Linked DNA regions of Xanthocytophaga agilis. The protein of the gene in region 1 interacts with the protein of each later gene in a pairwise test. Links are inferred from orthologs where the notes say so. Each region holds a gene or a part of one and is shown in the gene's direction. Other genes may lie near its edges. The genes, in order: secA and QNI22_RS33485.

The links.
Region 2: the proteins of secA (region 1) and QNI22_RS33485 interact in binary tests that used the Escherichia coli proteins (3 or more experiments, as listed by UniProt). The link is inferred for Xanthocytophaga agilis from one-to-one orthologs.

What each region holds. Positions count from the first base shown.
Region 1 is NZ_JASJOU010000007.1:161,493-169,420, reverse strand. Bases 1,261-5,146 are described here. They hold secA (preprotein translocase subunit SecA), read left to right. Parts: upstream 1,261-1,577; coding sequence 1,578-4,946; downstream 4,947-5,146. Other genes in these bases: QNI22_RS20430 (SPOR domain-containing protein), read left to right, coding at 5,089-5,146. In the rest of the region: QNI22_RS20445 (xanthine dehydrogenase family protein molybdopterin-binding subunit), read right to left, coding at 1-520; QNI22_RS20440 ((2Fe-2S)-binding protein), read right to left, coding at 559-1,068; more of QNI22_RS20430, read left to right, coding at 5,147-5,625; QNI22_RS20425 (GH92 family glycosyl hydrolase), read left to right, coding at 5,857-7,928. UniProt on the Escherichia coli protein: Required for protein export, interacts with the SecYEG preprotein conducting channel.
Region 2 is NZ_JASJOU010000017.1:102,267-109,229, reverse strand. What follows is about bases 1,601-4,521. They hold QNI22_RS33485 (alkaline phosphatase), read left to right. Parts: upstream 1,601-2,475; coding sequence 2,476-3,567; downstream 3,568-4,521. Other genes in these bases: QNI22_RS33475 (Gfo/Idh/MocA family protein), read left to right, coding at 4,164-4,521; QNI22_RS33480 (immunity 53 family protein), read left to right, coding at 3,591-3,899; QNI22_RS33490 (ligand-binding sensor domain-containing protein), read left to right, coding at 1,601-2,299. In the rest of the region: QNI22_RS33505 (hypothetical protein), read right to left, coding at 1-29; QNI22_RS33500 (hypothetical protein), read right to left, coding at 26-343; QNI22_RS33495 (dihydrofolate reductase family protein), read right to left, coding at 459-1,040; more of QNI22_RS33490, read left to right, coding at 1,265-1,600; more of QNI22_RS33475, read left to right, coding at 4,522-5,249; QNI22_RS33470 (aldo/keto reductase), read left to right, coding at 5,573-6,574; QNI22_RS33465 (XdhC family protein), read left to right, coding at 6,831-6,963.

The sequences.
Region 1 (7,928 bases):
CCAGTTTGGACGCTTGCTCAACTAATTCTCCATAACTCAGGCTTTTATTGGAAGGTTTATGGTAAATTTTTCCTTCTTTTGCATAACATTCACTCACTGGTACTTTCCAAGTATTGGCTGCTGCCTGAGTCAACATCTCACGAGCCGCCGCTCCTGCTTTACGCAGAGGTTCCCACTGCCCTCTGATAGAACTGGAGCCACCAGAAAACTGCATTCTGTGTTTAGCCAAACCTGCTGTCTGACGTATTTCAACATCTGTAAGACTTACTTCTAGTTCTTCTGCTAATAAAGAAGGAACAGACTGCCATGTTCCTTGTCCCATATCCGGACTAGTATTAAAGATGGTAATTTTGCCTTCTTTGGTTAGCAGAATAAACGGAGTCAGTTCAAGTTCTGCTGCGACAGGCTCAACTTTATTCACTAATGAACTTGCTTGTCCCGGAAGGGAAAACCCAATGGCTAGCAAGCCTGTAAGTTTCAAAAACTGGCGGCGGGATGTATCAACAGTGAGAGTATCCATAGGCGTAAAATGTTAAGGTGGAAAGCAAATACTACATCTTATTTATAAGACGTTTTTTGAACAGGTGTTGTTTGGCCTGACTTATCCTGAGCTTGTTTAGCTGCTCGTTTTATTGCTTTGCGTATACGTGGATATGTTCCACACCGACAGATATTACCGCTCATAGCGGCATCAATATCATCGTCTGTGGGATTGGGATTACTTTTAAGTAATGCTACTGCTGACATAATTTGGCCGGATTGGCAATAACCACATTGAGGAACCTGCTCTTCTATCCAGGCTAGTTGCACAGGATGATCTGTGTTGGTAGAGATACCCTCAATGGTTGTAATCTTTTGACCGGATTGAACTACAGATATAGGAGTAGAGCATGACCGAATAGGATTTCCATCCAAATGGACTGTGCAGGCACCACATAGTGCCATACCACATCCAAATTTTGTTCCGGTGAGTCCAACAAAATCTCTGATTACCCATAATAAAGGCATTTGAGGATCTACATCAACCGTATGCGATTGGTTGTTGATAGAAAGTGTGAATGATGCCATATGAAAAGAGGTTTTATGTTATCTTAACTAATTAATTTGTTTGTAGTTATCTTTCTGATAATGAGTTGCGATATACTAATATATAAATGGCAAGAGTGCCTGAGACCAGCTCTCAATTGTGAGAGATTTTGAGATAAAGTTAGATTTTTTGATAAAACTATGAAACAGATTGCCAGGTATATTTCACAAATGGTTGGAAAAACACTATGACTGGAACGAGACTGTGTAAGTAAACTGTCTTTCCTGGCAACTTTGCAGTTATCTGTGTTGGGCCAAATCATTTGAATTACGATTTTCATTTTGTATTATGACAGAAAACTCGATTCTTACTATTTTAATCACAATACATTCTACCTCTTAATCTTTCGAAAAAAGCTTTACCTTTGTTGTATTCATAACGATAAGCAGTAGTGTCTATTGAAAATATATCTGTCGACCTGTCAGATATTTGGTTGTTGGCACAGCTATTGTCAGTAAATCAGAATCAATTACATATCACATTATAAAATATGTTAAATTTTCTAACTAAATCCGTTACCAAATTTTTTGGTACCAAGTCGGAGCGGGATGTAAAGGAGCTAACACCTTACATAGGAAAAGTGAATGCAGAATTTGAGAAGCTTAGCTCCCTTACGAATGATCAACTTCGCGAGCAGACTTTTGAGCTTAAGAATATAATCCGTGAAAGACTGAAGTCTACCGAAGATGAGATTCAATCTTTGCGTCAGAGAGTGGCTGAGGATTTTACTATGGGACTGGATGAAAAAGAAGCTATTTTTGGTAAAATAGATGAGTTAGCGAAAGATGTTAATAAGCAGCTGGAAGTTGTTTTGCTGGAAATTTTACCACGTGCATTTGCTGTAATTAAAGAGACTGCCCGTCGTTTTACAAATAATGAAGAACTTGTTGTTACGGCACTACCTTATGATCGCGAGATTGCAGCAAAAAAGGCTCATGTAAGTATTGAAAATGGAGATAAGGCTGTATGGAAAAATCGTTGGCTGGCAGCCGGAAGTGAGATTGTGTGGAATATGGTACATTATGATGTGCAGATTATAGGTGGTGTGGTATTGCATCAGGGCAAAATCTCAGAGATGGCTACCGGTGAAGGTAAAACGTTGGTTGCTACATTTCCTGCATTCCTCAATGCCTTAGCTGGAAAAGGTGTACATATTGTAACGGTTAACGATTATCTGGCTAAGCGTGACTCGGAGTGGATGGCTCCTTTGTTTGAGTTTCATGGCTTAACTATTGATTGTATAGATAAGCATCAGCCAAATACAGAGGCTCGTCGCAATGCATATGCTGCAGATATTACCTATGGTACTAATAACGAATTTGGTTTTGACTATCTGCGTGACAACATGGCACGTGAAGTAGGAGAACTGGTACAACGGAAACATCACTATGCAATGGTCGATGAGGTTGACTCCGTTTTGATTGATGATGCCCGTACTCCATTGATTATTGCAGGTCCTGTAAGTCGTAGTGATGAACAGATTTTTTATGATCTGAAACCTCGTGTACATTCTCTGGTAGAAGCTCAGAAAAAAATTACTCTTGATTTCCTGAATGATGCAAAGAAAAAGATTGCTGCCGGAGATGATAAAGAAGGTGGAGTATCGTTGTTCCGGGCATTTCGTGGTTTGCCTAAGAATAAACCATTAATTCGCTATTTGGGTGAACAAGGAACAAAAGCTGTATTACAAAAGACAGAAAACTACTATTTACAGGATAACCAGCGTTTGATGCCTGAAGCGGACGAACCGTTGTTATTTACTATTGATGAGAAAAACAATCAGGTAGAGCTTACTGAGAAAGGTATTGATTATATTACCCGCTCAGGAGAAGATCCTCACTTTTTTATACTACCCGATTTATCTATTGAGTTAGGTAAGATTGAGAAAAATACCAGCTTAACTGATAGTGAGAAGTTACAGCAGAAAGAGGCATTGATTTCTGATTATTCTGCCAAATCTGAACGTATTCACGTTATTAGCCAATTGCTGAAAGCATATACTCTTTTCGAAAATGAGGTAGAGTACATTATCCAGGAAGGTAAAGTGAAAATCGTAGACGAGCAGACTGGTCGTATCATGGAAGGTCGTCGTTATTCTGATGGATTGCATCAGGCGATTGAAGCAAAAGAAAATGTGAAGATTGAAGAAGCAACTCAGACATACGCAACTGTAACTTTACAGAACTACTTCCGGATGTACCATAAATTGGCTGGTATGACAGGTACCGCGGAAACAGAAGCAGGTGAATTCTGGCAAATCTATAAACTGGATGTAGTTGTTATTCCAACTAACCGTGCTATCACCCGTGAAGATCGTGAAGATAAAGTATACCGAAGTGTTCGTGAGAAATACAATGCAGTTGTAGATGAAATTGTTGGGCTCGTTGAAAAAGGGCGTCCTGTGCTTGTAGGTACTACTTCTGTTGAGAATTCTGAGATTCTGAGTCGTTTGCTTACTTTCCGAAAAATCAAACATCAGGTATTAAATGCTAAGCAACATCAACGCGAAGCAGAAATTGTAGCTGAAGCAGGTAAGCCAGGTACTGTTACCATTGCAACTAACATGGCTGGTCGTGGTACCGATATAAAACTGACTCCTGAGTCCAAAGCTGCTGGTGGACTAGCGATTGTAGGTACAGAACGTCACGAAGCTCGTCGGGTAGACCGTCAGTTACGTGGTCGGGCTGGTCGTCAGGGTGATCCAGGTACATCACAATTCTTTGTGTCATTAGAAGATAACCTAATGCGTTTGTTTGGTTCTGACCGGATTGCTAAACTGATGGATCGGATGGGACTGGAAGAAGGAGAAGTGATTCAGCACTCTATGATTACTAAATCCATTGAAAGAGCACAACGCAAAGTAGAGGAAAATAACTTTGGTATTCGTAAGCGTTTGCTGGAATATGATGACGTGATGAACTATCAGCGGGAAGCTATTTACCGTCGTCGTCGCAATGCCTTATTTGGTGACCGGGTGCAATTGGATATTCTGGATAGCTTACACTTTATTTGTGAGAATATCGTAGAAAATACTGCTGGTAATACAGACAACTTCCGCCTGGAAGTATTGCGTACCTTAGGCTTTGAAACTACTATTGCAGACGACGAATTCCGCCGTTTGAAAGCAGAGTTACTGGCAAATAAATTATATATTGAGGCTGAAAAGCATTATTTCAGCAAAGAAGCGCGTATTGCTGAGAAAGCAATGCCTGTGTTACGGGATGTATATCAAACCCGGGGTCAACATATCCAGGATGTGGTAGTGCCATTTACCGATGGAGTCCGCCAGATTGCAGTATCTGCTGATCTGAAAAAAGTGGTGGAGAGCGATGGTCGTGAACTGATTCGTGCTATGGAAAAGATTACTACTCTGGCTCTTATTGATCAGGAGTGGAAAGAGCACCTGCGCGATATGGACGATTTGAAACAATCCGTTCAGAATGCAGTGTTTGAACAAAAAGATCCTTTGTTGATCTATAAGTTTGAAGCAGTTGAATTATTCCGCAAATTTGTAGCGCGTGTAAATGGGGATGTGATATCATTCCTGATGAAAGCTGAAATTCCTGTGGAAGATAGCAGTGAAGTACAGGAGGCTCGTCAGCCTGTGCGTAAGCAACAGCCTAAGCTACAGGTAAGCAAAGAAGAGTTTCATTCTCCGATAAATCCTGAATATAACGGCGGTCCTATCGTAGAAGAACCTCTGCCTGTCGAGAAGATCAATCCTATTCGGGTTCAGAAACTTCCAAACCGGAATGATATAGTCAGTGTCAAATACAATGATGGAAGCATTAAGCGGGATGTGAAGTTTAAGAAGGTGGAAGATGATCTGCGTAATAATCTATGTGTGTTGATTGACTAAGCATCACTTTTATAGCTAAAAATAAAAACCTGGCAGTTATAGGTAACTTCTGTCAGGTTTTTTCGTTTGAAAAGATAGTGTTTTCTTTGTAGTCTTCATTGATAGTTCTGATAATATAGAATAGGCCTTTAAGCAATTTGTTATGATAACATATCGTGTGATTTTACTGGGTATACTTTGTATTTTTTTGGGTATTCTTGAAAGTTGTGTGTCAGGAAAAGCAGCCAGTAAAACAACTAGTAATGTAGGATCGTTTAAGGACGATGTATCAGCCTATCGGCCTGTTTATACAGTAAGTAACGAAACAAAGAGTACTGAGACTACTCCTGTTTCCGAACCAAGTAAGCCTATGACAAAGGGTAAGCCTGTTGGAGACATCACACAAAAACTGGATGTGATTCTGGATACTATTGCCAATACAAACAAGAATATTCGGTTTGCACAGGGTTACCGGGTGCAGATCTATTCAGGCAATAGTAGCGAAGAGGCAAACCGGGCCAGAGATCGATCCTATACATTATTTCCGGATATTACCCCTCACATTGTCTATGTGCAACCCAACTTTAGGGTAAAAGTAGGTGATTTTATTGATCGGCTGGAAGCGCAACGTGTATATGTAGCCTTGAAAGCTGAATTTCCAACAGCACTGATTGTACCGGAGCGCATTGAGATCAGATAAAATACACAGAAAGTAGAAATTGTTCTTATAAGTACGATAAATACTAATAGGATAGTACAAAAAATAGAAGCCTTGTTATATGACAGGGCTTCTATTTTTTATATTCAGCATGTCACCAATTATTATTGGGAGTTTTATCTAAAAGTAAAATATTTTTTATTGCGGAATCTCTTCGTAAAATATTTTATTATTTTTATCGCTTCATAAATTCTCATTGTTTGACTTTCGTGTATGACCTGCTCTTCTCTTAAAGTTACCCTATGGTGTATTTGCCTGGGGATGATTGTAGCATGCAAAAGTGCTCACGTCAAGAACTCTTCTGCTTCTTCTGCAGAACAAAACGATCTCACCGTATATGTTGACCCTTACATTGGTACTGGTTTCCATGGGCATGTATTTCTGGGCGCCAATGTGCCTTTCGGGGCTGTACAATTAGGCCCTACGCAGATTTCTGAAGGTTGGGATTGGTGTTCCGGATATCACTATTCAGATTCAGTTATTATTGGTTTTGCTCATACTCACCTGAGTGGTACTGGAATTGGTGATCTGGGAGATATACTAATTATGCCTACCACCGGAAATGTAAAAGTTACCAAAGGTACACCCAAAGATTTAAATAGTGGATATTCTTCTTTGTTTTCTCACAGTGATGAAGTTGCTAAACCGGGATATTATTCTGTCCTACTGAAAAGATATGGTATCAAGGCTGAACTAACTGCTACAGAACGAGTTGGTTTTCATCAATACACTTTTCCAAAATCTTCAGATGCACACTTGGTAATTGACTTGAAAGAAGGTATTGGTTGGGATCTGGCTACTGTTACACGACTAGAAAAGTTGAATGACTCTACTTTGATTGGTTTTCGAAATTCCAAAGGCTGGGCACCCGATCAACGTTTGTTTTTCACTATAGTATTTTCTAAGCCAATTAAGAAATTTGATTTATATAACGATCAGATACCTGTTAAAGGGACTATGGCTGATGGCAATCGAATCAAAGGTGTGGTTAGCTTTGCTACTACTGAAAATGAAGTAGTACATGTGAAGGTCGGTATTTCTCCTGTAAGTGCAGACAATGCACTGGCTAATATTCAAACCGAATTGCCACACTGGAATTTTACAAAAGTAGTAAATAATGCAAAAGCTGCTTGGAATAAAGAATTAAATAAAGTTGCTGTCCAGTCAAACGATACCAAACGACTGAAGATATTTTACACAGCATTGTATCACACTATGATAGCTCCTTCTACCTTTAATGACCACAATGGGGACTACAGAGGCACAGATAAACAGATTTATAGGAATGCACCATTTACCAATCTGACAACCTTTTCTCTCTGGGATACATATCGCGGAGCCAATCCTCTATTCACTCTTGTACAACATCAGCGGGTAAATGATATGGTGAATAGCATGTTGGCTATTTATCAACAACAGGGAAAATTACCTGTATGGCATTTGATGGGAAATGAAACCAATACCATGCCTGGTAATAGTGCCATTCCTGTAATTGCGGATGCCTGTCTGAAAGGATTTAATGGATTTGATGTAAATCTGGCCTTTGAAGCGATGAAAGCTTCTGCTATGTTAGATGAACGTGGACTAAATTATGTAAAAAAACAAGGGTATATACCAGCCAACGCTGAGTTGGAAAGTGTGTCCAAAGGAATGGAGTATTCTATTGATGACTGGAGTATTGCACAGGTTGCTAAAATGTTGGGTAAGGAAGAAGATTATCAGTATTTTAGCAAACGAGGTGCTAACTACAAAAACTATTTTGATCCTGCAATCCGCTTTGTAAGAGGTCGTATCTCGGAGACTGAATGGCGTACTCCTTTTAGTCCTTTTATTACCCGACACATGAAAGATGATTTTGCAGAAGGTAATTCCTGGCAATATACATGGTTGGTGCCACACGATGTAGAAGGACTGGTTCAGTTAATGGGTGGCGAAAAAAAATTCACTGATAAGCTGGACTCGTTATTTGTGATCAAAGGTGATATGGGAAATGAAGCTTCTAATGATATTACCGGATTGATTGGTTTATATGCACATGGCAATGAGCCTAGTCATCATATTACCTATATGTATGCTTATGTAGGCCAACCCTGGAAGACCGCTGAGAAAGTTCGGTATATCCTGGATAACTTATACACTGAAAAGCCTGATGGATTATCAGGTAATGAAGATGTGGGCCAGATGTCTGCCTGGTATGTATTGTCTTCCCTGGGATTTTACTCTGCCAACCCTGCAAATGGAGCCTACGTGATGGGGAGCCCAGTATTTGATGATGTCCGTTTAAC
Region 2 (6,963 bases), on another replicon or contig:
GCCTGATATTTCATATATACATCTTTCATATAACCTCGCTTTTGGAAAAAAGGAGATAGTGCAGCCATGTATAATATTTAGGCATCCATTCCCCTTTTGTTTCATTGAATTTTTCCCTTGTTAGATATATCTCTTCAAAAATTATAGTATAGTCAGGCAAGTCCTTGTAAATTTTGCCTTTATTATGCTCTCCAAGTTCGGTTTCTGCCAGTAACACAATCTGAATGGTAAGGTTTTTCTTTTCTACTACATAGCTTACGTCCAAAATATTTGATCCGGCATTAATCATAAATGCCTGCATTAAGGCATAATGGATACGTATATATTCAGTGTTATATTCCATACTATTAGTGAAAATCCAAGTCTACTTTGTAGTATGTTAAAAGAACTTAAGCAATTAAGTGATTTTGCAATGTAGACCCATCTTTAGAGTATTTTTATTAGTATTAGTGGGTGTGTTATTGTCTCTCTACTATGTAATTTAGTTCCGTTACTCCACAGCCAAAGCGATGAGTAGTTAATAATTTCAGGTTTACTTTGTCTTTGATACCGGTAAACAGTGGAATACCTTGTCCAAGAATAACAGGATTCACAAATAGCCAGTAGCCGTCAAGTAAGTTCTCCTGAATAAGCGCATGTGTGGCTGTCGGACTGCCAAAAACCAGTATGTCTGCACTTTCACCATTGCTGGATTGTTTTAGTTTATGTATTTCGTTCGCAAGGTTATCACTAATAACTTTTGTATTCGTCAAATCGGTGTCTTTCATTGTTTTTGATAAAACAACCTTGCGAGCTTGGTTATACCACTTTGCATGTTCAATATCGTGTTTAGATGCATCTGGCTTGTCTCCTGCAGTTGGCCAGTAACTTTCCATCATCTCATACGTTACCCGTCCATATAAGGCAGTATCGCCTTCACCTATCCGCTTCCCGACATAATCAAAAATTTCTTCATCAACCTTAATCCAGTTCATCTCTCCGTTTGGTCCTGCTACAAAACCGTCAAGTGATATGTGCATAAATGAAATAATCTTTCTCATTTTTTCATGATTTGTTTAGGGTTGTAAAATTGGGTATTTAAGTGGTCGAACGCGAGTGTAAATACGACATTTTATAGGGCTATTTACGGCAAAAATTAATCAGCAACTTTTACCCTTCATTAACAAGTCATTAACCTGAGACCAACACAAAAACTTTTAAGTTTGCTGATCTTCACATATACCCAAATCATCATTTGTCCAGAACATTAATGACAACTTCAATAATGAAAAAATACTTCTCGAAACTCCAGGCTTTTACTTTCCTAACCATATTACTTATGAGCAATCACTGCTTAGGACAAGCTCAAGCAAACATGCCCAAGAAAAAAGAAAGTGAATCCAACACACTATCTGTCAACAGCCAAAAATTTATAAAAACTCAGAGCCTGAATAAAGGTGATAATGTTCATTGTAGCCTGCAAGACAAAGCGGGTAATCTTTGGTTTGGCACCACAGCCGATGGTATTTATAAATATGACGGAAATTTTTTCACCCATTTCACGATGGCAAATGGACTGAACAGCAATACGGTTTGGTGTATGTTGAAAGATAAAAGCGATAAGATTTGGATAGGCACCTCCGATGGTATTTGTCTTTACAATAACAATAAATTTACTAAAATTCAAATCGCTCTACCAACTGATATGCTAAGTAGTAAATATGATGTATGGAGTATTATGCAGGACAAGAGTGGAAAACTATGGTTTGCAACAGGTGCTGGTGTTTATGTATATGATGGAAAATCATTCGTTTCGTTTACTGTTACCGAAGATGTAAAAGATTGTAGTTTTAAAATAGAAAAGATTTTAGAAGATAAAGCTGGTAACTTCTGGTTTGGTGGGCGTTGTAATCCAGGCGTATATTGCTACGATGGAAAGACCATAACCCATCTTAAACCAAATGGCGATGATTGGGTTTGGCCCGTTTTGCAGGACAAAAAAGGAAATATATGGTTCAGTAGTTGGAAAGGAGCCTACCGTTATGATGGCAAATCATTTAGGATCTTTACAAAAAATGATGGCTTAGCTGATAATGTTGTTACTCGAATTATGGAGGATAAGAAAGGAAACCTTTGGTTTGGTGGTGGACTTAGCCGTTACGATGGTAAATCTTTCACCCGTTTTACAACAGAAGATGGGATAACGAATAGTGGTATCTGGACAATTTTGGAAGATAATTCTGGAAATTTTTGGATAGGCACAAATGAAACAGGTTTGTACCGCTACGACGGAAAAACATTTACTAAATTTTCGAAATAAACACTTCAATAACATATCTTCAAATGTGAATTCACATTTTGATAAAACTAAAAATTCTGATTTTTAGATGACAGGTTCTACTTTTGGCCTTTTGCAAAAATGAGTTTTCAATGTAAGGTAGATTGCCCTGTTTCTACTAGTAATCTCTTACATTTTCATTTAACCACTTAATCCGAATGAAGATACGTTTTTTCTCAACCCTACTAGTTACTATCCCGTTTCTTACTCTTTGTCCTTCTTTTGCTCAAAAAAATGCGAAGTCCAAACACCCTAAGAATGTTATTCTGCTGATTGGGGATGGCATGGGAACTGCACAGATTTATGCTGGCCTTACGGCCAACAAAGGTTCTTTGAATCTGGAACGATTCCCCTATGTAGGCTTTCATAAAAACCAGTCTGCCGATGATTATGTAACCGACTCAGGGGCAGGGGCAACTGCATTAGCTATTGGCTATAAAGCCAATAACGGAGCTATTGGAGTCGATTCTACCAATCAGGCCCGGCCTACCATACTGGAAATTGCGGAACATAATAAGTTGTCGACAGGACTGGTGGTAACCTGCTCAATGACACATGCCACACCAGCTTCTTTTATTGCCCATCAGCCGAAGCGGACTATGGTAGAAGAAATTGCTGCTGATTTCTTGAAAACAGATGTAGATGTATTCATTGGTGGTGGCCGAAAACATTTTACTCAAAGGGCAGATGGAAAGAACCTGGTAGATAGTCTTCGGGCCAAAAATTACCAGATTGCCAGTTCACTTCCTGAGGTGACCAAAACTACATCGGGCAAGCTGGCAGGTTTTCTGGCAGATGAAGAATTGCCTAAATTTTCAGAAGGCAGAGGCGACCAGTTGCTTCAATCTACCCAAACAGCTCTTCAACTGCTGACTCAGAACAAAAAAGGGTTCTTTCTGATGGTAGAAGGATCTCAGATTGACTGGGGCGGACATGCCAATGATACTCAGTATATCGTTAATGAAATGCTTGATTTTGATAAGGTAATCGGAGCAGTATTGGATTTTGCTCAGAAAGATGGCAATACCCTGGTAATTGTTACAGCCGATCATGAGACAGGTGGTTTTGCACTGGTAGGGGGTGATATGAAAACCGGGAAGGTAGAAGGTCAGTTTGTGACCAAACACCATACTGGCGTGATGATTCCTGTATTTGCCTATGGACCAGGATCTGAAGCATTTTCGGGAATCTATCCGAATACGAAGATTTTTGATAAGATGCTAAATGCTTTTGGGTTCAAAGCTTACTAACTCTCAAATTAATCATTTGTCATATGAATGTTTTAAAATGGCTTGAGGACTGGTATGCTAATGAATGTAATGGGGATTGGGAGCATACCTTTGGAATTAAAATTGAGACACTGGATAATCCGGGATGGATTATTAAAATAGATTTAGAAGAAACATCTTTAGGAGATGTAGTCATTCCTTATCAATACTTTGAAAAAGAGGAAGGTGATTTCTATGGTTTTAAGATAGAGAATAAGCAATATAATGCATTTGGCGATCCATCCAAACTAGAGTTTCTATTACTTAATTTTCAAAAGATTGTTGAGGATACTATAAGAGACCCTGAGATGTAATACCCTTTACAGACCAGGAGCGAAATAGCTCCATTCACTTCTGGTCTTTTATGCTATGACCTGCATCCAGCTATCACTATAAAAATAGTTGGCTCAGAGAAAGTGTATACGCTAATTGAACTGCTTTGAAAAAAGTTAGTTGGAAATGATGTGATCTATCGCTTAGTTCAGTTTAATTTACAGTGTCTCAATAGAACCTGCTATTCTGGTTCCTGTTTCAACGTATCTAAACTACTCCCGATAACATCACCACTCATGAGCCGTATGAAGTATGTATTGATTATTCTTTTTTCAGCTATGGTTGTCATAGAAGCTACTGCACAAAACCCTGTTCGTTTGGCTATTGCCGGATTAAGTCATGGGCACGTGGATTGGGCATTTAATCGTCAGAGTAAAAATGATACGAAAATTGTAGGTATCTACGAGCCCAATCCCAACCTGGTTAGTCGCTATATGACTCGGTACAAGCTTGATAAGAGTCTGTTTTTTGATGATCTGACTAAAATGCTGGACCAGACAAAGCCAGAAGCTGTGTCAGCTTTCGGTGCCATTAGTGATCACATTGTGGTTGTACGTGCCTGTGCTCCCAGAAAAATCCATGTAATGGTTGAAAAGCCGTTGGCAACTACTTTGGCAGATGCAAAGGAAATTCAAAGTCTGGCAGAGAAAAACAATATTAAAGTGCTGACCAACTTTGAAACTTCCTGGTATGCCAGCAACCAATATGTCAACGATTTGTACCAGGCAGGAAAACTAGGGGAAATCCGAAAAGTAATGGTCAATGACGGACATCAGGGGCCTAAGGAGATTGGAGTGAGTAAGGAGTTTTTTGATATTCTAACCGATCCTGCTAAAAATGGGGCAGGTGCTTTGTTTGATTTTGGTTGTTATGGAGCCAATCTGATGACCTGGTTGCTAAAAGGGGAGAAGCCTGTTTCTGTGACAGCTGTTACTCACCAGAACAAACCCAACGCTTATGAGAAAGTAGATGATGAGGCTACCATTATTTTACAATATGCCAAATCCCAATGTATTATCCAGGCATCCTGGAACTGGACTTTCTCACGTAAGGATATGGAAGTATATGGAACGATGGGGTATGCAGTGGCAGTAGATCCTGTAACGATCAGAGAACGTTTGCAGGAAAAAGCACCTGAAGAAAGAAAGAAAATAGAACCCCGTCCGGCTCCATTCACAGATCCTTTCTCTGTTTTGGCAGATGTAGTACGAGGCAGATTAAAACTGGACAAAAATGATTTGTACGAATTGCCTGTCAATGTAACGGTAGTTGAAATCCTGGAAGCTGCTAAAAATTCTGCCCAGTCAGGAAAGACTGTTTTGTTGAAATAAACTAATCACTTTCGTTGGTTTTTGTCCTTCTAAAACAATCTTTCCGCTACGGTGGGACAGGTGTGACAAGACCAGCGGCCTTTGGATCTGGAGTGTGCTTTTGCTCGGAAACCGAACTTTATTTGCCATGAGGTCCTAACTCATACACAATCTGACTTACCGATTGACTGGAATCAAAAATTTCTCCTAAGCTATAGCAGTAATTTTGCTCTGATTAACTTCCTACGAAAATTATTCGATTTCCGTAGGAAGTTATTTGATTTTCATTGTTTTGTGTTCGGAGGTGAAGTTACTTTTGTACCATCATTTTAAATCTATAGGTTATGTCTGCACAATTGCCAATACGTAGATTAGGAACCAGCGGACTGGAAGTCTCCGCAATCGGTTTGGGTTGTATGGGGTTAAGCTTTGGATATGGCCCTGAAACAAGTAAAGAAGATGCTATCAAATTACTACGCAAGGCGTTCGAACTGGGTGTTACTTTTTTCGATACTGCCGAAGCCTATGGCCCCTTTGTAAATGAAGCGCTTTTAGGCGAGGCACTGGCACCGTTTCGGGATCAGGTGGTGATTGCAACCAAATTCGGATTCAAGAATGGAAAAACGGATTTGGGCCTGGACAGTAGCCCACAGAACATCCGGAATGTGACAGAGGCAGCGCTCAAACGATTAAAAATAGACCGGATTGACCTTTTGTATCAACATCGTGTAGATCCGATTGTACCCATAGAGGATGTAGCCGGAACAGTGAAGGAGCTGATCAAAGAAGGAAAAGTAAAATATTTTGGTATGTCTGAAGCAGGGGTAGAAAGCATCCGCAGAGCACATGCCGTACAACCTGTGACAGCTCTGCAAAGTGAATATTCTCTCTGGTGGAGAGAACCTGAAAAAGAAATATTGCCTACGCTGGAAGAGCTAGGGATCGGTTTTGTTCCCTTTAGTCCGCTTGGCAGAGGCTTTCTCACAGGTACCATCAATGCAAACACAAACACCAAATTTGACCCAACGGATTTTCGCAATATAGTGCCCCGATTCAATGAGGAAAATCGAAAAGCCAATCAGATTGTGGTAGAGAAGCTGACGGAGTTTGCCAAAAAGAAACAGGTCACTCCTGCACAGATAGCTCTGGCTTGGGTGCTGGCTCAAAAGCCCTGGATTGTTCCGATCCCTGGTACTACCAAAATTCATCGGTTGGAAGAAAACCTGAAGGCTTCGCAGATAATTTTAACTAAAGAGGATCTACAGGAGATTGAGGATGTATTTTCAACTATACAGGTACAGGGAGCCAGATATCCTCAACACTTACAACAAAGAGTCGGTAAGTGATCTACCCGAGGTTGGCCTTTGGCCTTTGGGCAGGAGGATCGGAGAAAAGTGCCCTTTTTTCTAACACACAAATCTGGCTCACCAAATTCTCATTTGGTGCCCCTATTTTGGGCAAGCAAAAAAGTGACATGGTAGGAAGAGGGATGAAAGAGAGAATAAATCAACGCAGAAAGATAGATTTTTCAAAAGATAACCAACATCCATACTCTTTTAAATTCACAGGCGTTGGTTATAAGGCTCACCTCCAAAATTCAGGATGATCCATGTTACTTTTGATTCCTCCTATTCGTTTGATTTTCGTAATGATTGGTTTGATTTTCGTTGTTTTCTTAGGAGTTATTCCTATAGTTTTGTATCTGTGTTAAAGTGGAATCTGGATAACAGTACTA